Regions from separate parts of the Solibacillus sp. CAU 1738 genome, predicted to be linked through region 2. Evidence: riboswitches for the same ligand, from Rfam matches in the RefSeq annotation. Region 2 holds a riboswitch; the other holds the start of a gene.
What was found. A riboswitch is a leader RNA that binds a small molecule or an ion and turns the genes downstream of it on or off. The one in region 2 is predicted to bind glycine.
Positions count from the first base shown of each region.

Region 1: linked by a shared signal. The riboswitch ahead of AAFN87_RS03825 (amino acid permease) and the one ahead of gcvT (glycine cleavage system aminomethyltransferase GcvT) in region 2 are both predicted to bind glycine.

Region 1 covers NZ_JBDQQN010000001.1:750,449-762,059, forward strand. Annotated here, with positions in the region: gene AAFN87_RS03815 (sensor domain-containing diguanylate cyclase) at 1-394, shown strand, start outside; gene AAFN87_RS03820 (P-loop NTPase family protein) at 1,142-1,651, shown strand; glycine riboswitch at 1,877-1,954, shown strand; gene AAFN87_RS03825 (amino acid permease) at 2,141-3,484, shown strand; gene AAFN87_RS03830 (hypothetical protein) at 3,781-4,374, shown strand; gene AAFN87_RS03835 (DNA polymerase IV) at 4,547-5,779, shown strand; gene rnz (ribonuclease Z) at 5,794-6,735, shown strand; gene AAFN87_RS03845 (methyl-accepting chemotaxis protein) at 6,920-8,908, shown strand; gene AAFN87_RS03850 (acyl-phosphate glycerol 3-phosphate acyltransferase) at 9,014-9,244, shown strand; gene AAFN87_RS03855 (transglutaminase domain-containing protein) at 9,316-10,221, opposite strand; gene namA (NADPH dehydrogenase NamA) at 10,234-11,247, opposite strand; gene proC (pyrroline-5-carboxylate reductase) at 11,263-11,611, opposite strand, start outside.
Region 2 covers NZ_JBDQQN010000001.1:581,295-592,905, forward strand. Annotated here, with positions in the region: gene AAFN87_RS02950 (LTA synthase family protein) at 1-1,643, shown strand, start outside; gene AAFN87_RS02955 (DUF2759 domain-containing protein) at 1,817-1,996, opposite strand; gene AAFN87_RS02960 (MBL fold metallo-hydrolase) at 2,164-2,808, shown strand; gene AAFN87_RS02965 (DUF2626 family protein) at 3,015-3,254, opposite strand; gene AAFN87_RS02970 (helix-turn-helix transcriptional regulator) at 3,376-4,089, opposite strand; gene comGA (competence type IV pilus ATPase ComGA) at 4,376-5,386, shown strand; gene comGB (competence type IV pilus assembly protein ComGB) at 5,367-6,437, shown strand; gene comGC (competence type IV pilus major pilin ComGC) at 6,449-6,763, shown strand; gene comGD (competence type IV pilus minor pilin ComGD) at 6,760-7,197, shown strand; gene AAFN87_RS02995 (hypothetical protein) at 7,187-7,489, shown strand; gene AAFN87_RS03000 (competence type IV pilus minor pilin ComGF) at 7,474-7,920, shown strand; gene AAFN87_RS03005 (shikimate kinase) at 8,116-8,628, shown strand; glycine riboswitch at 8,806-8,898, shown strand; gene gcvT (glycine cleavage system aminomethyltransferase GcvT) at 9,064-10,164, shown strand; gene gcvPA (aminomethyl-transferring glycine dehydrogenase subunit GcvPA) at 10,185-11,531, shown strand; gene gcvPB (aminomethyl-transferring glycine dehydrogenase subunit GcvPB) at 11,524-11,611, shown strand, end outside.

The sequences.
Region 1 (11,611 bases), 170 kb from region 2:
ACTGCTCATTATTGATTTAGATCATTTTAAAAGCATAAATGATACATACGGTCATTCTGTTGGTGACGAAGTATTAAAATATTTAGCAGCAAAAATGAAAGAATATGCTCGCGCTGAAGATATATGTTGCCGGTATGGTGGGGAAGAGTTCATCATGCTGCTGCCTAATACTAATGCTGAACAAGCATTTGAAATTGCAGAAGCTTTACGCCAAGATTTAATGGCTACTATTAGTCCTTGTGGTCGCGCAGTTACAATGTCTGGTGGGATAGCTGAATATCCGAAAAACGGCAGTTTACCAGCGCAAATTATTGAAGAAGCTGACCAATCTTTATATAAGGCAAAGCAAGCAGGGCGAAACCAAGTTCAAATAGCATCAGTTTACCGAAAATAAAAAATGATTAGCGCCGTAAAAAGCAGACAGTTATAAATAAAGCGATGATAGTTTCACGTAAAGAGATATTCAGGGGGTTTTCGATGAATATCTCTTTATTTCTTTTTAATGTAGTTCTATAGTTGTTTTCCGAAGCTTACCGCGGGTGTAGGATTTTGCCTCCTCAGGTGACGGGTTGACGTGTGTGGGAAAGCGTGGTGCTACGGTGCTATTGATATCCCGCGGGCGAAAAATGGATTGCCATGGGCGAAAAAGCGTGTCCCACGGGCGAAAAGTGGTTTGCCATGGGCGAAAACCGAGTTGCCATGGGCGAAAATTAACCTCCCACGGGCGAAAACCGGGTTCACATGAGCGAAAAGGGGTCCCCTGGTGCAATCAATATCCCATGGGCGAAAACCAGGTTGCCACGGGCGAATCATTACTTTTATCAGGTTGCATAGTAAGTATTTGCTCAAGGGATTTCATAAAAAATATATCGGGCCATGTTTAAAAATAGCCAATCAAGATAGTAATTTTTTTGCTGCATCACGTCATGAAATATTGCATAGTATGCGAAATTACTCGTCTGTGATTTTTGAGTCAATTAATAAACGATAGTCCTCTAGTGCATAGAAGTAAGTATACTTATCTTTAACGTGACATCTATTACATAAGAAGTACCGCATCTAATATGTATTAGTTTCGATTGTATACCAAAACAAATCCTCTTTTGGTATAATTTACTAATATCGAAATTGGAGGTGTATTATGCGACATAAACGAATACTTATTATTGGCTCATCGGGTGCTGGGAAATCAACGCTTGCACGAATTTTACATCAACAACTGGGTCTACCATTAGTACACTTGGATCAGCTTTATTGGCAACCAGGCTGGGTCGCAACAGAGAAGCCTGTTTTCCGTGAAAAGATGCTCGTAGAACTTGAAAAGCCTGAGTGGATAATGGATGGCAATTTTGATTCTACCCTCGGATTACGAGCGCAATATGCAGATTTAATTATCCTGTTGAATTACCCTAAATACATTAGTTTTACACGCGCAATGAAGCGTTATCTTATCCATATCGGACACACACGTGAAGATATGACACCTGGCTGCCAAGAGCAAATGGACTGGGAATTTGCGAAATGGATTTGGACGTATAATACAAAGGCACTCCCTCCTATCCTACAATTTTTATCTACAGTGCAGATTGATTCGGTTATTATCAATCATCCAAAGCAATTAAAAAAATGGCTTAAAGATTATTGCGAATAGTTCGAATTGTTTGTTCTGGTTTTTTTAATACTGCTGAAATAGTACTTTCTTATGTACAATTACAATGCTAATTATCGCTAATTTACTATTTTAAGAAAATACAAATAAAAAATTCCCTTGTGAATAGTTTATTTCACTGCTAAGATAAAACTATCTTGAAATAATACATAATCGTTTTCAAGTAACGATTCAAAAGCGACGAATGCTATGGATAACACTATAGCAGGAGCATTTTCTGGAGAGAGCGCACAAAAGCGCCGCCGAAGGGTTCACTATCTCAGGCAGAAGGACAGAAGGGTAATAAAATGGCGCATGCCAAGCCAAACGCTAATGTGATGAAAGTTTTTCTTTATTCATATAAAGAGACAACCTATCATACATTTTCGTATAAGGTTTTGTTATTCTTACGTTTTAGAGACTAGTGATATTGCTAGTCTCTTTTTTGTTTGTGTTATTTCAAGTGATGTAGAAATCTTGGAGGGATCAAACTTGGCAGGACAACAATTAAAACGTGAGTTGAAAAACCGCCATGTGCAATTAATTGCTATTGGCGGAACAATTGGAACTGGGCTATTTTTAGGATCGGGAAAAGCGATAGCACTCGCTGGACCATCTATAATTTTAGCTTACTTAATAGTAGGGATCGCTGTGTTTTTCGTTATGCGAGCACTTGGCGAATTATTATTATCGAACGCAGGCTACACAACGTTTACCGACTTTGCAACAGAATATATCGGTCCTTGGGCAGGATATGTGACAGGCTGGACATATTGGTTCTGCTGGATAATGACAGCTATGGCGGATATTATTGCAGTAGGTGTTTATACACAGTACTGGTTTGATATACCGCAGTGGGTTCCTGCGCTCGGTTGTTTAGTTATTTTACTGTTTTTAAATTTATTAACTGTAAAATTATTCGGTGAGCTAGAATTTTGGTTCGCGTTAATTAAAATTATTACGATTATCGCACTTATTGCAATCGGTATTTTTATGCTAATAACAGGCTTTGAAACAGGTACGGGGAAAGTTTCCGTTGAAAATTTATGGGCATATGGAGGCTTTTTCCCGAACGGAATAGCAGGATTTTTAATGGCTTTCCAAATGGTCGTGTTTGCATTCGTTGGGGTAGAGCTTGTCGGTGTTACCGCTGCCGAAACAGCTAATCCAAAGAAAAATATTCCTTCGGCAATAAATAAAATCCCAATGCGCATTTTATTATTTTATGTAGGTGCATTATTCGTTATTTTATGCATTAACCCGTGGAATACAATGTCGGCTAGCAGTAGCCCGTTCGTACAAGTATTTAGCTTAATAGGTATTCCGATTGCTGCAGGTATTATTAATTTCGTTGTATTAACTTCAGCTGCATCAGCAGGGAATAGTGGTCTATTTTCAACAAGTCGCATGCTCTTTAATTTAGGTAAAAATAAACAAGCATCAAAATCATTTGCGAAATTAAATAAAAATAGTGTGCCGAGCAATGCACTTGTTGTTTCTACAATTGTCGTATCAATCGGAGCACTTTTAAGCAAATTAATGCCAGAAAATGCATTTAGCATCGTTACGACAATTAGTGCAATCTGTTTCATTTGGGTATGGAGCATTATATTAATTTCTCATATTATTTATAAACGTAAACGTCCAAAGTTGCACAAATCATCTATTTTCAAAGCACCGTTTACACCATTTATTAACTATGTTGTGCTAGCGTTTTTCTTATTTTTATTAATTGTTATGTTCTTTACACCATCTACACGACAAGCATTATTGCTGACACCAATTTGGTTTATAATTTTACTTGCTATTTACAATTTAAAACGAATAGATAAATAACTCTTGAGAGCACAGCATGCATGAAATTTTATTTAGTGAATCATGAATTTTAGATTTAATCGTTTGCTCATTAGCCGCATAGGGTGCAAGTACGAAAGCATTACAAAATGTATGTAGGAACACTCCAAAAAGAGCGATAATTCCTATATTATTCGAATAATTAAAATAATACGACTTGTAAGTTTTTTCCCTTTCGTATAAAATATGATAGAAAAATATAGTATTAATTTTTCTATCGTTAAAATCTAACTTATATGAAATTTTCATGTGAAGTTTACTATGGGGGCCGCCAATCCATGAACTGGGAGTTATCAATTGAACATGACAGTATTTTTGTCATAAAGCCCGAACTGTTAAATGAGTTTAAGTTATTTGTGAATGAATGGAATTGTTGTGTATTACCGCTTCCGTTAAAATACAATGCCCAAAAGGAACTACAGGAATTCATTTTTAATTTTTGGTTATTAAACGAAAGCAACCAACATGAAGGGATACTGGATCCATATAAGTGCATGGAGTTTTCAATTGAAATGATGGCGGTAAATATTGTGAATCAAAATGACTTATATAAAGGCTGTATTGATGAATCCTCGTCTGAAGAGCGCTTTTTATTTTCCTATTATTTCGGCTTTTTATTTTTAGAAAAGCTATTGGCACTAATGAATATTGAAGGGAAAATAGAATATATATTACAGCTAAGACATGAATATTTTGAAGCAAAAGCGCAAGGAAAATCAATTCCTCAAGCTGAAGAGTTTTTTCAGATTCAGGCTTTCGGTACAAAGCTAATCGTGGAGCAATTTAAAAATAATGAATCGCTGAATTGCTTAATATTAAAAGCACTTTCTCAAGTTAAGGAATCACAAGAGAAAAAACAATTTAATACTTAATTGTACATGTAATAACAATTGGAAGCGCCTATTTCGTAGTATAATCCTGCGAAAAGAGCGCTTCTTTTGTATTGAAGGAAATTGAATTTGCTTATAAAATATGTAAAAAAGAATTGATGTTCGCTTTTTACGTTTTCGCGTATAATAAATAATAAAAAGTGTGGTGACATAAGTGGCAAAGCGCATCGTTTTACACATTGATATGAATTGTTTTTATGCTTCTGTAGAGCAAATTTATGATGAAAGTTTGAAGGGGCAGCCGGTTGCAATAGCCGGAAATCCGCAAGAAAGGCGCGGCATTATAATCACGTGCTCCTATGAAGCTCGGGCTTTTGGAGTGAAGACTACGATGACGATAGGTGAGGCAAAGCGTTTATGTCCACAGCTCATTACATTACCGCCTAATTTTGACCGTTACCGGCATAGCTCTAAACAATTTTTTGATTTGCTACGTGAATATACGCCGTTAGTAGAGCCTGTTTCAATTGATGAAGGGTATATCGATATTACAGATTTATGTGAACAGCGGCATGCCCTTCAAATTGTCGAGGAAATACAACAGCGTATTTATTCAGAGCTAAAGTTGCCTTGCTCAATTGGAGTAGCTCCGAATAAATTTCTAGCAAAAACAGCATCGGATATGAAAAAACCAATGGGCATTACCGTATTAAGAAAGCGTGATATCCCTAATATTCTTTGGCCGCGCCCGGTCATTGATATGCACGGAATCGGCAAGAAAACGGCAGAAAAATTAACGACTATTAAGGTCGAAACAATTGGGCAATTAGCAAATGTCGAGCCGCATCAAATACGGCAGCTGCTCGGTATAAATGGGGAGCGATTACGAGCGCGGGCAAATGGGGACGACGATCGAGCGGTTGATCCTAATTCCATTTATGATACGAAAAGTGTTGGCAATTCCACTACATTACCGCGTGATGAAACGGAATACTATATTTTAAAAGAAACGATTGAAAAGCTATGTACAAAAGTGGCAGAACGTTTACATGCAAAACGGTTAGCTGGGACAACAGTTATTTTATATATACGGGATGCTGATTGGCATAATCAAACTCGAAGTAAATCAGTGACTAATGCAATTGCTAGTAAGGATGATATTTTCGAAATTGCTTGGGCACTTTTTCAAAAGCATTGGGATGAGTCACCTATAAGACTGCTTGGTGTGACAGTATCAAATGTCATTGATCAGCACCAGTCCACGCAGCAGCTGAATTTATTTAATTTCGAGGAGTATATTAAGGATGAGCCGATTATTGAGCTAGTTCAAAATTTAGAGAAAAAGTTTGGTAAAGGTATTATAAAGCGCGGTATAGATGCGCCGAAAATAGGCAAATATCATGCTAATACGAGTTTTAGTAAAGATTTTTTAGATGATCACACATAAGGAGTGGTGGGCAAATGCAGCTACAATTTTTAGGAACAGGTGCAGGAATGCCCTCAAAAGAACGCAATACAAGCGCACTGGCAGTCAAACTATTAGAGGAACGCGGTACAATTTGGCTATTTGATTGTGGGGAAGGGACGCAACATCAAATTCTACACACAACGATTAAGCCGCGAAAAATAGAGAAAATTTTTATTACACATTTACATGGAGACCATATTTTTGGTTTGCCTGGCCTGCTGAGCTCCCGGTCATTTTTAGGGGGAGAGGACACATTGACAATTTACGGTCCGTCTCGTTTAAAGGAATGGATTGAAGCGACACTTGCTACAACGAACACACATGTAACGTATCCTATCGAATATGTAGAAGTGCAAGAAGGCATTGTATTCGAGGATGAGCAATTTGTTGTAAGTGCACTACCTCTTGAACATGTGATTCCTTGTTTTGGCTATCGAATCGAGCAAAAGGCACTGCCGGGTGAGTTATTAATTGATAAAGCATTGGCGTACGGTGTACCGAAAGGACCTTTACTTGGTATGTTGAAGCGTGGTGAAAATGTAACGCTCCCAAATGGAGAAATCGTCCTTAGCAGTGATGTTACAGCACCAGAAAAGCCGGGATTTATTTTAACGATATTAGGTGATACAAAATATTGTGACAATGCAATTCGATTAAGTAAAAATGCAGATATTGTTATCCATGAAGCAACGTTCGATCATTTAACAAAGCATTTAGCAGCAAGTTACGGGCATGCAACAAATACAGAAGCGGCAACAGTGGCAAAAAAAGCAAGTGCAAAATATTTAATATTAAATCATATTAGTGCAAGATTTTTAGCAAATGACTTAAAGATATTATTACAACAAGCACAGGATATTTTCCATCACACATATATTGCTGATGATTTCGCTAGTTTTGAATGGAAACTGCAGAAACTAATTAAAAACGGTTAAAAAATACGCATTTAGTAAAGAGAAATTTTTGTGTCTATTTTCATTAAAAAGCAACAAAATATAGTAAAAAATGAAAAAAATAAATAAAAATCCTCCTTAATATACAGTAAAATATTAGTAATAACATACATTAATAGTAAGTTATTACTACGTATTATTATTCGCGTTATTTAGGAGGGCTCCAATGTTCAAGTCAATGAAATGGAAGATGATGACACCTATTATTATATCGATAGTGCTTATTATCGGGGTATTATCAACATTTATTTACACTACGACTAATAATAATATTCAAAAACAAGGTGAGGCACTTGTTGAGTCTATTAAGCTTGGTTTGGAAGGTGCAATTCTTTCTCGAGAAGTTTCGGAACAAATAATGGAAGATGAAATGGTAGCTGAATCGGTACTAGCATCATGGATTTTTGCCAATGGAGGTACTCATAAAGATTTTAAAAAGCTTGCTGAGCTTGGAGGAATTGATGAAATTTGGAGTACAGATGATCAAGGAAATACAACAGTGACATCGATTGCCCCATCAGTCAATTTTAATTTCGGTTCAGACCCGAATGGACAAGCTTATGAATATATGAAGCTTCTTACAGGTGAAGTGACTTCAGTCGTTCAACCTGCCCAAATTAGAGATGTTGATGGGGAATTTTATAAATTTGTAGGTGTTGGAGGCTGGAATTCACCTCAAATTATTCAAGTTGCGCGAAATGGACAAAATTTACTCGACCTAGAGGCTCAAATTGGGAAAGAGTTTTACATGAATGAACTAAATACGCATTTAAACGAAACTGTATTATATGCAGCAGTAGTCGATGAGACTGGGACAGTATTAGCAGCTACAAATGATAAACCATTAACTGATGCAGGGTTTATGCAAGCAGAAGTGATAAGTGGGCAAAAAAGTAATGGGCCGACTCACTTTGATGGTAAGAGAGCCTATAATTATGTTACTCCTTTATCAAATGGTACATATTTACTTACAACTATTTCGAATACAGTTTTATCGAATATTTTATTTGCAACGCTTGTAGCAGCAATAGTTGCTGTATTATTATTAATGATCGTAGCTAATTTTACGATAGAACGACAAGTGAAACGTATTTTGCGAGTTCGAGATTCTTTGCTTGATATTAGCCAAGGTGAGGCTGATTTGACGAAGCGAATCGAATTAACATCACATGATGAAATTGGTCAATTAGTTGATGCGAGTAATGCAATGATGAATAATTTCCAAGTGATTATGAAAGAGCTAAAAGAGCAGGCACAGTATATTTACGGTGCCTCTGATGAAATTCAAAAATACTCGAAATATACAATGAATTCGTCAAAAGATATTCAATCCGATTCGATGAGTATTGAAAATGATGCAAAAATCCAGCAAAAAAATATTGAGGAAAGTGTTTTTGCATTGGAAGAATTGGCCAGTGGTATACAGCATAGTACAGAATCAATTATGGAAATCGCACATATTTCACATAGCACTGAACAAAATGCTACAAATGGTATACAAATAATTGATAATTTACTGAATGAGCTATCGAACTTGCATAAAAAAACAGAACAATCCGTAGAGCGAACACATTCTCTTATTCAGCTATCCAATATGATAGGTGATTTTACTACTGTTATTACCGGTATTTCTAATCAAACGAACTTACTTGCGTTGAATGCATCAATCGAAGCAGCGCGTGCTGGTGAAGCCGGTAAAGGATTTGCAGTTGTAGCAGACGAAGTACGTAAGCTAGCAGAAGATTCGAAAATAGCGTCTGAGCGCATTTCTAAAGTTGTAACTGACGTGCAAAATGAAACAAAACAAATTGTTGACGCTATTACGTTAACTTCGCAAGTGCTAGAGGATGGGCGTATTATTGCAAATCAAGCACAGACATCATTCCATGAAATTGCTAAAGGTATAAAGGTGATTTCAGATCAAGTAGATCTCGTATCAAGTGCATCTGAGCAAATGACAGCAAAAACTGAAGAAATTACGGCTTCATTTGGAGATGTTTCTCAACTTGTGAAACAAACGACAGATCGAATTGAAATGGTTAGTGGTCGCACAAATGCACAAGTAGAAGGAATAACAACAATGAGCCTTACTGTCGAAGCTTTGTTCGGTATTTCAAATGAATTACAAAATACGACAGGTAAATACAAAATGTAAACTAGAATTGGCAATATTCCACTTTATTTATAAGGTTGTTAATAGAAAATAATAGTAAAATAGAGAATATAATGTTTATAATATAGTAAAGGGGAGGGTATGTTCATGAATCAACCGCGAATGAATCCAGCAGTTTTACGTTTACTTGTCATTTTTCCAAATGTTTTAAGTTACATATTATTATTTGGGGTACTCATTTTTATCGCGACTAACTTTGCGGCATTAAAACAAGCTGAAGCATTAACAATGTGGGTTACTATCGCATGTGTACTCGCACCAATGGCTATATATACAACATATTCGATCGTCAAGCGGATTAAAGCTGGGGTATTATAATTAAATGTAAAAGGGTTGCTCATGGAAAAATGGGCGACCCTTTTCCTATAAATAATTTTGCCAAAGGACTTTTATTTTGCCTCAGGATAATATTTTTGCTCCCAAATATGTGTACCGCTCATGAGCTCATCCGTTAATAAATAATATGCTTTGCTCACTTGATTATCGAAAGCATTACCACGGTCATTTAACGTAGAGTCAACATGCCTCCAAACACCATCTATTTTAACTAAATTCCAAGCATGCCGTGTATCTTTTTCAATGGCTGTTTTAAGTTCGCCACCTACAAAGCGAGTTTCGATACCCGCTTCTGTTAATAGCATATACATCGCCATTGCATAGGCTTGACAAACACCACGTTCGTAAAGGAAAAATGCTGCTGGTGAATGGTTCAGCATCTTGTCTTCATTATAAGCATAATCCATCCCCTCAATAACGGCCCTATGTATTAATTCAAGCTTTTCTCGTTCTGTTTTACCGTTAAGTTGCAATGAATCTAAAAGGGCGTCTCTTGCAGGGATAATGCTCGCCATCTCTATTTTATTAGTCATGAATTTTGAGTTAATGTCGATAAAATAACTATCCTCAAGTTCGGACACAAAATAATCCGAAGTGTAGAGTGTACCATTAATGACATCTTGCTCATTCACAAGTTTATTCATAATAGAGTCAACTGCACTAGTAGGTATAACTTCCCCTGTATAAATGACCCCGATACGTTGGTCAAAAGTAGATAATTGCTGTATCAAAATTTCTTCAAGCTGTTCTTCTGTAGCAGCTGTGAACACCGACCCAAAGAGTTGCTCGACGAGGCGCTCATCTATAAGCACTTCATTAATAGTTAATTCGGCTTGTTGATTGGCAACTTCTGTAGAACTGTTCACTTGCTGTACTGCCTTAACTGTGTCCGGTGTTTTTACTTCTTGTGGTGCACAGCTAGCGAGTAAGCATGCGGCAATAATAATGAACTTTTTCAATGAAATCCTCCTTTACCACCCACGCTTATACACAGCTACTGTAGGTTCTAGGTCAACTCCTAGCTGTTTTGCTGCACGGTATGGGAAATACGGGTCACGTAATAATTCTCTGCCAATAAAAATTAAATCTGCGCTGCCTTGCTGTAAAACTTGTTCTGCTTCTGTACCCGTTGTAATTAAACCGACTGCACCTGTTTGCACATTTGCGCCAGCTTTAATCGTTTTAGCAAACGGAACTTGGTACAGTGGGTACGATACAATATTTGCGGGCACAACACCGCCGGAAGAAACATCGATTAAGTCCACTTCCTGTGGGGCCATCCAGCGTGAAAATTGTACAAAATCAGACGCTTCCAGTCCACCAGGTGCAAAATCATTGGCAGATACGCGAACAAATAGAGGCCCATCCCATACAGAGCGTATTGCATCAATTACTTCACGTAAAAATCGATAGCGGTTTTCCTCGCTACCACCATACTCATCATCGCGTTCATTTGTTAAAGGTGATAAAAATGAACTAAGCAAATAGCCGTGAGCTGCATGAATTTCAAACACATCAAATCCAGCTTCCTTCGCTCGAATCGCTGCATCCGTATATGCAATTACGATGTTTTGAATATCTTCAGTAGTCATTTCATTTGGTGTTCCGTAAGTTTCATTAAACGCGATAGCTGAAGGGGCAAGCAAACGACCATCAACAGTAGCTTTACGACCAGCATGTGCGAGCTGGATCGCAGTTTTTGCTCCATAAGCTTTCAATTGAGAAACTAGCTGCTGTAATCCATTAATATGCCCGTCATTCCAAATGCCGAGATCTCGTGGCTGTATTCTTCCTTCTCGTTCAACAGCAGTAGCCTCTAGCATTATTAAGCCAACTTCACCCATTGCCCGTGAAGTGTAATGGACAATATGGAAAGGTTGAACCTCACCATTTTCTGATGCTTCATTCGTACACATTGGTGCCATGACAATACGGTTTTTTAACGTAACACCTCGAATTGTGAACGGCTCAAATAGTTTTGTCATCTGCTTTCATCCTTTCTAATTTCCCTTTGCTAATTCTCTAGACCTTGCCTCTGCACTTTTAATACAAGCTGCAATTGCTTCATTAAAATGATGTTCTTCTAATGCGCGTATACCTGCTTCTGTTGTACCACCAGGGCTCGTTACTTTACGTCGAAGAACAGATGGCTCCTCTTTTACAGATTGTAGCATAGCAGCAGAACCTGCAAGTGTTTGAACCATTAATGTACGAACAATCTCTTTTTCTAAGCCCACTTCTGTACCGACTTTTTCAAATGCTTCAATTAAGTAATACAAATAAGCAGGACCACTACCGGATAATGCCGTAATCGCATGTAGTTGGTCTTCAGCTACTTCAATAACGATC
Region 2 (11,611 bases):
GGAACGTCGCGTTTTATCGTTTCTATAATGACTTTATTACGCTCCCTGTATTGTTCCAAACTAGCAATTTCGGTGATTTAGGTACTTCAGCCGCTGCGATTGTAAACGTATCAGATATTTTATTTTTCGCAGATGTCATCTTATTATTCGTATTATTAAAATTGGTACCGAAATTCAAAGAGGAAATTACAATTCGAAAAGAAGTTCGAAGTGTATATTTCGTTCTTTCAGTAGCAATTTTATTATTAAATTTAGGGCTTGCTGAAACAGAACGCCCACAGCTTTTAACACGTAGCTTTGACCGTGAATTATTAGTTAAAAATATTGGTATGTATAACTACCATTTGTATGATTTATATATTCAGTCAAAATCGTCAGCACAAAGAGCGCTAGCGGATGGCAGTGAGCTAGTGGAAGTAAATAACTATATCCGTGCTAATCAAGCAGAGCCAAATGTAGAAATGTTCGGGAAGTATGCTGGACGTAATGTGATTTTAGTTTCTCTTGAATCATTGCAAAACTTTGTAATTAATAATGAAATGAACGGTCAAGAAATAACGCCGTTTTTAAATTCATTAACAAAAGATAAAGATACGTATTATTTCAACAATTTCTACCATCAAACAGGTCTTGGTAAAACGTCTGACTCTGAGTTTATTGTAGAAAATTCATTATTCGGATTAGGACGTGGTGCGGTATTCTTTACGCATGGCGGTAACACTTATAACTCAATGGCAGAAAGCCTTGGTGATAATGGTTACTTCACTAGCGTAATGCACCCGAACAATAAATCATTCTGGAATCGTGATATGATTTATCAATCATTGAGTATTGATAAGTTCTACGATGTAGATTCGTATAATGTAGGTGAGGGTGAGGCAGTAAACTGGGGAATGAAGGATATCCCGTTCTTTGAACAGTCTGCACAGTTAATGTCAGAAATGCCACAACCGTTCTATACTCGTATGATTACATTAACAAATCACTACCCGTTCTATTTAGATCCAGAAGACATTATGATAGATGAATACACATCTAATTCTGGAACGTTAAATCGCTACTTCCAAACAGTGCGTTATATGGACGAAGCTGTGAAGTTATTCTTCGAGGATTTAAAAGAGCAAGGCTTATATGAAAACTCAATTATTGTTATGTATGGTGATCACTACGGTATTTCAGAAAATCATAATAAAGCAATGGCGATGTATTTAGAAAAAGATGAGATTACTCCATATGATAATGCGCTATTACAATCAGTACCGTTATTCATCCATATCCCAGGTTCAAATGATGGGCAAGTGGTGGATGAAGTTGGTGGGCAAATTGATATTCGTCCAACAATCTTACATTTATTAGGTATTGACACTTCAAAAGATATGCAGCTTGGTTCAGATCTTTTCTCAGAAGATCATGAAAATCTAGTTATTTTCCGCGATGGTCGCTTTATTACTGATAAAGTTGTTTATGCAAGTGAAGTTTGTTATGATCGCGCAACTGGAGAAGAAACTGATATCAATGCATGTAAGCCGTATATTGAAAATGCAACAGCTGAATTAGATTATTCAGATGCCATCATAAACGGAGACTTACTGCGATTCTATGATGATAAAACAGGGAACTTAATTCAAGGTTCTGTGAAATAGGACAGGGGGCTATACGCCTCCTGTTTTTTGTTATTAAGTAGCAAGAACATGATGCTAAATTCCTGATTATTATGAGCAGATGCAGAATATTTATTAGTAATTTAGAGAAAAAATTTACAACAAAAATAGAAAAAGACGAGTTACCATAGTGGCAACTCGTCTTTTTTTAGCTATTAGTGCAATTTAGGTGGGTACCCAGCATTAAGAACTGTCATGACTACGAACCATCCGAAGATAGCCGCTGCACCTAGGTTGAAAACGATACCTAGAAGATTTTTTTCCTTAATTGCTTGGAATGTGCCTACTACAGCAAAGATAGCTACTAAACCAAAAATAACCATTAATAAGTTCATTAAAAAAGACACTCCTTTCGACATCCGAAAATGAATGTCGCAAACAATATTCCTCTTCTATTGTATATTTTAATTAAACGTTTGTCGAGTGGAAAAAATGACGTTTATTTGAACTTCTTCCATATCAAATTTACTAGAGCATTGTATAATAGATTGGAGGTGATTGCATGTTAAATGTAAGGAAATACTGTTTGGGTCCAGTCCAAACGAATTGTTATATTATTAGTAATAAAAATAAGGATTGCTTAATATTCGATCCAGGTGAGGAAGCAACTCGTATTATTAAAGAAATTCGGGTCAATGGTTTAAAGCCTCTTGCAATTTTTTTAACACATACGCATTTTGACCATATTGGTGCGGTTGATGAAGTACGAGCAGCCTTTGGATTGCCTTTGTATGTACATGAGAAGGAGATTAGCTGGTTGCGTGATCCAATGAAAAATGGCTCTGTTAAGTATGCGGAGCTACTTAATTATATTGTAGGAGAACCTGAGGACTCACATATTATTCGTAAGGAACAGCAGTTTGACTTAAGTGGTTTTAAATTTAAAGCGGTATTTACGCCGGGACATTCACCAGGAAGTATATCGTTTATTTTTGAAGAGGATGGCTTTGCAATCGTAGGGGATACGTTATTTGAAGGTAGTGTTGGTAGAACAGATTTGCTAGAAGGTTCTATGAAAGTGTTACTAAAATCGATACATGAAAAATTACTGACATTACCTGAGGATACTATAATCTATCCTGGTCATGGTGAATATACAACACCAGCAGCTGAAATGGAAACGAATCCATTTTTAAACGGATTCTAAGAACAAATGCGCTAAAGTGCTCATTTACATATGTTGAGCGCTGGAGAGTCCAAATCAACAGTAGAGCTTTACTACTTTTGCCGGAGGGGGCGAAATAACCTCTAGACGATTGCGCTGTAGCTTAACGACAACGAGTATTAAGTAAAAATCTATTGTTTTCTTAACGAATAAAAAACCGACTGAATAGTCAGTCGGTTTTTTATGTATTAATGTCCGCCAGGTGTGTGCATAAATGTTGTATAGTACGTAAACCCAGCAAAGAAAACAGTTAGATAAGCACCGAAAATGTACATGTACATACGTTCTGAAAGGTTTAAGAAGCCTAATAATAAGAACAAACCAGTATTACCTACGAATAATAGCGAAACCTCGTTCATACCACCAAGGTAGAACATAACGGCGAATATACCTGTCCAGAAAGCCATAACTTTATACATATTACTCATGAAAGATTCCCCTCCTTTTACATGCAAATACAATAGTCTCCCATATATTATAAATGATTGTAGTTAAGAATGTAAACCGCTACTTAAAGTCAGTTTGTGACAAACAAGTGGACTTTAATTATTATTCATTATTAGGAACAGTAATTTCATATGTACAAACGTCGCATTCGTGGATCATACTGCCAATTTGTAAAAATTCACTACTTAAAAATAATGCGTCAACTTGCCCGCGTAAGTATGACTCGTGTAATAAACATGATATTTTGCTATATGTTGGTAATTGATTTTGGAAAGGGCAATTGTAAATAACAAATTGTATTTTTTTAACATTGCCAACTTGTTCAACAACTGGAGTATAACCAATCATTGCTGCGCTATCTGTCAGCAGTTTTATTTTTTCATCAAAAGTTTGCGCATTACTTCTCACTTCTTTCGACAACATCATAGTTTTCATCATAGCATGACCATCTGAGTAACTAATTTCTTGTACTTTTTCGATTGCTTCTTCACCAAGTGTATCAACTAATTGTAATAACCAATTTAATAAAAGTGGTTCATCTCGTTTAGGGAATGTTAATGAAACTCCCTGTTCAGTAGTTTTATAAACACGACCTGGTCTACCGCCTTTACCAGTTTTTACATAATCCGCGGTAATTACATTGATTTCATGTAGTTTTGTTAAATGAAGACGGGCTACATTAGGATGGATACTGAATTCATCGGCAATGTTTTGTACGGTGAAATTCTTTTTATGTTTTAACATATACTCATAAATTTGATAACGCGTTTCATCGGCTAGAGTACTTGTAATTTTTAATGGATGTAGCAAGATCATCACCTCATAATTTAGTGTAAATAAAAAACAATTACATTTATTATAGGGTATTTAAGGATGTTTTACATGTTATTTTGTAGAAAAATGTTAGAAGTTGTGACTGTTTAAAGTAAACTTGCTCAATGTTTTTTGGAAAAATTAAAAAATTACTCAAAAATTATATTTGGCTAAAAAAACAGTAGTCAAATATTTAATTTAGAAAAACCGGTTTTTTATTAAATATTTAGACTTTATAATAGCGCTAGATAGCAAATTGGTTCGAAAACACAAAAGCGAGGTGTGTTTAATGGAAATAGAATCAATTATTGTATCAAAAAGTGAAGAATTAATCGGAAAAGCGTTATCTTATGGGGCGTCTGATATTCATTTAGTTCCATCCAGTGAAAACTATGCAATTCTTTTTAGGAAATACAATAAATTAAATCATTTTGGAGAGTTCCCATTTGATTTAGGGTTACGAATTATTACTTACTATAAATTTTTATCGGCGCTAGATATTAGTGAAAAACGTAAACCTCAAAGTGGATCATTTCAAAAGGAACTTGCCCAATCCGTTTATGCATTTCGTATCTCTACATTACCTTCTGTTACAGGTAAAGAAAGCCTTGTTATACGTATTTTAAAGCAAGACGCAACTTTACCACTCTCTTCTCTATGCTATGACCCTACTGTTGCTCAAAAAATAGAGCAGCTAATTCACCATCAACAAGGATTGCTTTTATTTAGCGGAGCAACTGGCTCTGGTAAAACTACATCATTATATTCACTTATTCATTATTGCTGTATGGAATTAAATCGACATGTTATTTCGTTGGAAGATCCCGTTGAAAAAAGTCATGAACAAGTACTGCAAATTCAAGTAAATGAACGCGCAGGGGTTACTTACTCTGAAGGCTTGCGTGCTATATTACGGCATTCGCCAGATGTCATAATGATAGGGGAAATTCGAGACCGCGAAACAGCTCAAATTGCTGTGCAAGCTGCATTAAGTGGACATCTCGTATTGTCCACAATTCACGCGAAAGATACAGTAAATAGTTTATACCGTTTAATGGATTTAGGTATTTCCATTGAAGATCTTCGCCAATCTGTTATAGGTGTTATTGCGCAATCTTTAATAAAATTAGAAGATTCTGATGAGCGCAAGGCGATATTTGAAATATTAAGTGATGTGCATCTTTACGAGGCGATAAAAGCTGTTATTCGAGGTGAATTTTATGCGTTAAATTTCGATCGCACACTTGAAAGTCAATTGTATAAGCTGGAAGGTTTCCATTATGCTCGCTCAATTAAATAAATGGACATACACTGACATTCGTTTTCGCAGACAAATTCAAGTGAGGCAGTTACCTGATTTCTTTCTCCGAATGAGTACTCTTTTAGAGGAAGGTTATACGTTTGCAGATTGTATAGCCATGCTTCTACCATACCATGTGAAAAATTATACGTACTGGGAAGAATTGATTTACAATGCTTTTCGAGATGGTGCTGGTCCAACAAAGATATTTCAATTATTTGGAGTTGATAGGCAGTTTTTAGTAGCCATTCAATTAGCAGAAACGACAGGATTACTTGCAAGTACGCTTCGTGTTGTAGCACATCAAATGGAATTTCAAGAAAATATGAAAACCCGATTAATAAAGCTACTTATGTATCCGATATTACTTTTTATCTTTTTAGGAGGGCTGTTCATTGCTTTTCGACTCTATTTCTTACCGAATATTGAACAGATGGTGTATTCAAGAACACCGACCGAAAAAGCATCTAGTATTCAGTGGACAAAATTTTTCTTACATGTACCTGATTACTTTGTTGTCATATTTGTTTGTGCTGTTGCTATGATTGTAGGGGGATTTTTGTATATCCAGCGCAAGCGTGTCGATATTCAGCTGCATTTACTATTTAGGTTGCCTTTAATTGGTTATTGCTGGCGCTTAGTTTTAACAAGACAGTTTGCCCGCTCACTCGGTAATTTACTAGTGACAGGTATGTCTTTGCAACAATCACTTGAACAACTAAAAGAGCAAATGATTCAGTCCCAACTGGCATATGTGGCATCAGTTATTGAGCGTCGAATTATATTTGGTGATAGCCTCGCGAATAGTGTTAAGGCACTGAGCTTTTTCTTCCCGCATTTTGAACAATTTATTGATCATGGAGAAAAAAGCGGCTTACTTGGGCGTGAGTTGTTAATTTATGCAGAATTACTCGACGAAAAACTTGAAACGATATTAAAATCCGCAACGTTGTTTGTTCAACCAATATTGTTTCTAGTCATTGCTATATGCGTCATTGCAGCATATTTAAGCATTTTATTACCAATGTATCAACTACTCGATATTGTATAAGGAGCGAATGTATGAGAAATGAACGAGGTTTTACTCTAGTAGAAATGCTAATTGTTCTGTTGATAATTTCAATACTAATAATAGTTACAATACCGAATGTAACAAAGCACTTTGCTTCGATTGATAGTAAAGGCTGTGATGCGTATGTCCAAATGCTACAAGGCCAAGTAGAAGCATATAAGATTGACCATATGAAAACGCCTACATTCGATGAATTAAAGGATGAGGGCTATATTGGGGATTCAAAAGCTGAGTGTCCTAGTGGTACTGCGGTAAGTATTGATGGTGATGGTAAGGTAAGTGCAAATAAGAGTGATAGCGATTGAAAAATAATGAACGGGGATTTACGTTAATTGAAATGCTTCTCGTTCTAGCTATTTTCGTTATTATGAGTTTTATCGTTTTTTCTTTCTCACTTGCACACTTGCAGCCGGATCCTTTTGAACGAGCAGTTCGACAGTTTGAATTAGATGTACGTGAAATGCAAGCTTATGCAATGCAAAATAGAGCGCAAATTACTTGTTGGGTCATTAGTGAGATAGAATTTCAATCGTATAGATATGTAGATGGACATTTAATATTAAGGCGCAAATTCCCACCAGGAATGACGGTGAAAATTCACACATATGATAAACGCATTGTATTTAAACCAAGTGGGTCAATTGTAAATTTTGGTACGGTTGAATTCAATTATAAAGATCAAACGGTAAAGTATTCGATTAATTTAGGAAAAGGGAGAATGCGTTTACTTGAGCAATGAAAAAGGGTTGTCATTTATTGAAATATTGTTATCAATCGTTATTATCATTTGCATATGTGGAACGTTACTTCCGTTTAGCTATCATTTGCAAAGAACAACAATTAATAAAGAACTTGAGCTGCATGCTAGTGAAGTAGCGTTAAACGGTGTTAGAATCGTACAACTATATGGCATTACTGGAGGTGTGATAAACATACAACAAGTTGAATACAAGTGGAATTATACTCTTGGGGAAATTTGCGTAAGTTTTAATAATCTTAATGAAGAGAGAGTAAAATGTGTAAGTATATAAAGCGTGTTAGAAACGACGCGGGCTTTACATTTTTTGAAGCATTATTACAACTTGTTGTTCTATTAATATTTTCACAATTACTCTTACTAATTGTGCTATCCATTCCGCGCTTTGATTCTACTGAAGTTTTAGTAGATTTAAACTGGGAATTATTTATTAATGATCTTCAGAAGTATGTTTTAGTTGCTGATGAAATACAAGTTAGAAATAACGGCGATGAGCTGCTGATTGTTCAAGGAGAACAGAAAAATTATATTAGCCAATCAAATGAGATGATTCGTACACAATTGAATTCAGGTAATGAAGTATTGTTTGTCGGTGTTGAATCAATTCAGTTTCAGGAGAATGATAATGAGATAAAGCTAGTTGCTCAATTATTAGACGGCAGAGAAAAGGAGCGGATATTTATTGTACCGCCACCTCAAGAATGAAAAAGGAATGCTATTTCCTATCACGATTGTTCTATTATTTCTAATTACCGGGCTATGTGTGCCATATGTTGCCAGCTATCAAGCACAAATAAAAGCATATAATTCATTGGAATTCGTCAATGTTCGTGCTACGATAAACGTACTAATACAATTGGGAAGTTAGAACAGCTTTTAGTGATAAGAAGGTGATGGGAATTGCGTAAGGTTTATTTAGTAGGGTTCATGGGATGCGGAAAAAGTGCAATTGGGCGTAGATTAAGCTATTTTCTTAAAATGCCATATTACGACATGGACCATGAAATTGTAAGACAGCAAGGAATGACAATACCAGAAATTTTCGAAAAATATGGAGAAGCTCATTTTCGGAAGCTCGAAACTGAGTTTTTACAAAATTTTCGTAATGAAACATGTATTATCGCTACAGGTGGTGGCGTAGCGATGAACAGAGAAAATCGTAAAATTATGCGTCGTACTGGGCTTGTCTTTTTCTTAGATGCAACATTCGAAGATATATATATGCGTATAAAAAATGATAAAAATAGGCCAATTGTAAAAAGCTCTACAAAAGAAGAATTACATCAACTTTACGCAGATAGAAAGAAATTTTATCGAGATGCTGGACATATTCAAGTATTAACGGGAGGACGATCATTAAGAATGATTGTTGAATATATTGCCTTCCAAGTAAATCGATTGAAAGGCGAATAATGTCTGTTTTTTGATTTTGAATGTTCGTCTTTTGATTGATTTTAAAAAAAGATTGCGTTATTGCAATATCTAATGTTAGGATATTGCTAAGAAGTAGTCATTTTGTTTAAAACATAAGTAAAACTTCCTTAAATAGGAGTCTTACTACCTGCTAATGCAGGTAAATAGTCATCGCGGATGATTGTACGGGGAGAGAACGTGAAGTCGCGTCGCCGAAGGAGCAAGTAGGAGAACTATGAATCTCTCAGGCAAAAAGACTCGTACAGGACGCATCTCTGGAGAGTGCTACAAATAGTAGCCACCAAAGGGGAAAGCCTATGATGTGACAAGAGTCAATGATAGGTGTAACTTTCAGGTGCAAGGACAGGGGGATTCCAAGAAAAGGGATTCGTCTGTCTTTTTTTATGCAAAAAACTTTTAAAGGAGGAACTTGGAATGACACAATTAAAACGTACACCGTTATTTGATGAGTATTTAGCTTACGGTGGTAAAACAATTGACTTTGGAGGTTGGGAATTACCGGTTCAATTTTCGTCTATTAAAGAAGAACATGATGCCGTTCGTAACCGCGCAGGATTATTTGATGTATCGCATATGGGGGAAATTTTTGTCGAGGGGGAAGGTGCACTAGACTACTTACAAAAAATCCTTTCAAACGACATTTCAAAAATCCAAATAGGCGGGGCACAATATAGTGCTATGTGTTATGAATCAGGCGGTATTGTAGATGATTTACTTACATATCGTTTAGCCGAAAATCGTTATTTGCTATGTGTAAATGCTGCAAATATTGAAAAAGATTTTGACTGGATGCAACAGCATATAACAGAAAACGTATCGATTACAAACCGCTCAAATGAATTTGCACAAATCGCATTACAAGGTCCACTTGCTGAACAAGTATTGCAAACATTAACAAATACTAATTTACAAGATATTAAGTACTTCAAGTTCCAAGACAACGTAGAAATCGCAGGTCATTCAGTACTAGTTTCACGCAGTGGATACACTGGTGAGGATGGCTTCGAACTTTATGGCGCACCAGAAGCAATTAAAGATCTATGGAATAAAATTTTAACAGCAGGTAAAGATCAAGGAGTTGTACCAGCAGGACTAGGGTGCCGAGATACACTTCGCTTTGAAGCATGTCTACCGTTATACGGTCAAGAGCTATCAAAAGATATTTCTCCACTTGAAGCGGGCATTGGCTTTGCGGTGAAACTTCAAAAAGAGCCGAAATTTATTGGTCAAGAAGCATTAATCGCTCAAAAAGAAGCTGGGCTTGCGCGGAAATCAATTGGAGTGGAAATGATCGGTAAAGGTATTCCACGTCATGGCTATAAAGTATTTAAAAATGGTGCTGAAATTGGTGAAGTTACAACTGGTACTCAATTACCTTTATCGAAGCGTAATATCGGTCTTGCATTAATTGACGCAAAATTTGCAGAAGTAGGAATTGAGCTAGAAATCGAAATTCGCGGCAAAATGGTTCCTGCGGTTACAGTGGCGACACCTTTTTATAAACGTTCAAAATAATATTTGAAAAGAGGGTTCTTATGAAACATCGTTATTTACCAATGACGGAACAAGATAAACAAGAAATGCTAGCAACGATTGGCGTTGATTCAGTAGACGCTTTATTCTCGGACATTCCAGAAAAAGTGCGCTTCCAAGGCCTTTACAATATTAAAGAAGCAAAATCAGAGTCAGCATTATTAAAAGAATTATCACAACTGGCTGCCAAAAATGCGGATACACAAGCGAATGCATCGTTTTTAGGCGCTGGTGTATACAATCACTACAAGCCAGTAATTGTAGATCATGTTATTTCGCGTTCAGAGTTTTACACAGCGTACACACCTTATCAACCTGAAATTTCACAAGGTGAATTGCAAGCGATATTTGAATTCCAAACGATGATTGCAGAGTTAACAGGCATGGATCTTGCAAATTCATCTATGTATGACGGTGGTACATCTCTTGCAGAAGCAGGTATGCTAGCAGCTGGTCATACTCGTCGTAAGAAAATTTTAGTGACTGGCGGGGTACATCCAGAATATAAAGATGTTGTAACAATGTATGCTTACGGACAATCAATTGAAATCGTTACAGTGCCAACAAAAGATGGCGTTACAGATATCGAAGCTTTAAAAGGCTTAGTAGACGATCAAACAGCAGCGGTTATGGTTCAGTATCCTAACTTCTTTGGTCAAATTGAAGATCTTCAAACAATTGGTAATATTGTACACGAAGCGAAAGGTTTATTCGTTGTTTCAGCAAATCCTTTAGCTCTTGGAGTTTTAACACCTCCAGGGAAACTTGGTGCTGATATTACAGTAGGGGATGCACAAGTGTTCGGTATTTCTGAAGCGTTTGGTGGTCCGCACTGTGGATATTTCGCAGTTACGAATAAATTAATGCGTAAAGTACCAGGTCGTTTAGTTGGTGAAACAGTTGATCAGGAAGGCCGTCGTGGTTATGTATTAACATTACAAGCACGTGAGCAGCATATTCGTCGTGATAAAGCGACTTCAAATATTTGTTCAAACCAAGCTTTACTAGCTCTTGCTGCATCTGTTGCAATGACTGCTCTTGGTAAGCAAGGAATTCAAGAAATGGCTAAACAAAATATTGTGAAAACACGTTTTGCGAAAAATGCATTCGAAGCAGCTGGCTTTGAAGTACTTTTCCAGGGCGCTCACTTTAATGAAATTGTAGTGAAAACAAATAAATCTGTAACAGAGATCAATAAAGGTTTACTGGAGAATGGTATTATCGGTGGCTTTGACTTAGGTCGTGTTTATCCAGAACTTGAAAACCATGCATTAATTGCCGTGACAGAGCTACGTACTAAAGAAGAAATTGAAGCATTAGTTGCAGAGATGGGGGCTTACAATGCATAACGAAAACCAATCACTCATTTTTGAAATTACAAAAGAAGGTCGTGTTGGCTACAATCTAGAGCCACTTGATGTACCGGATA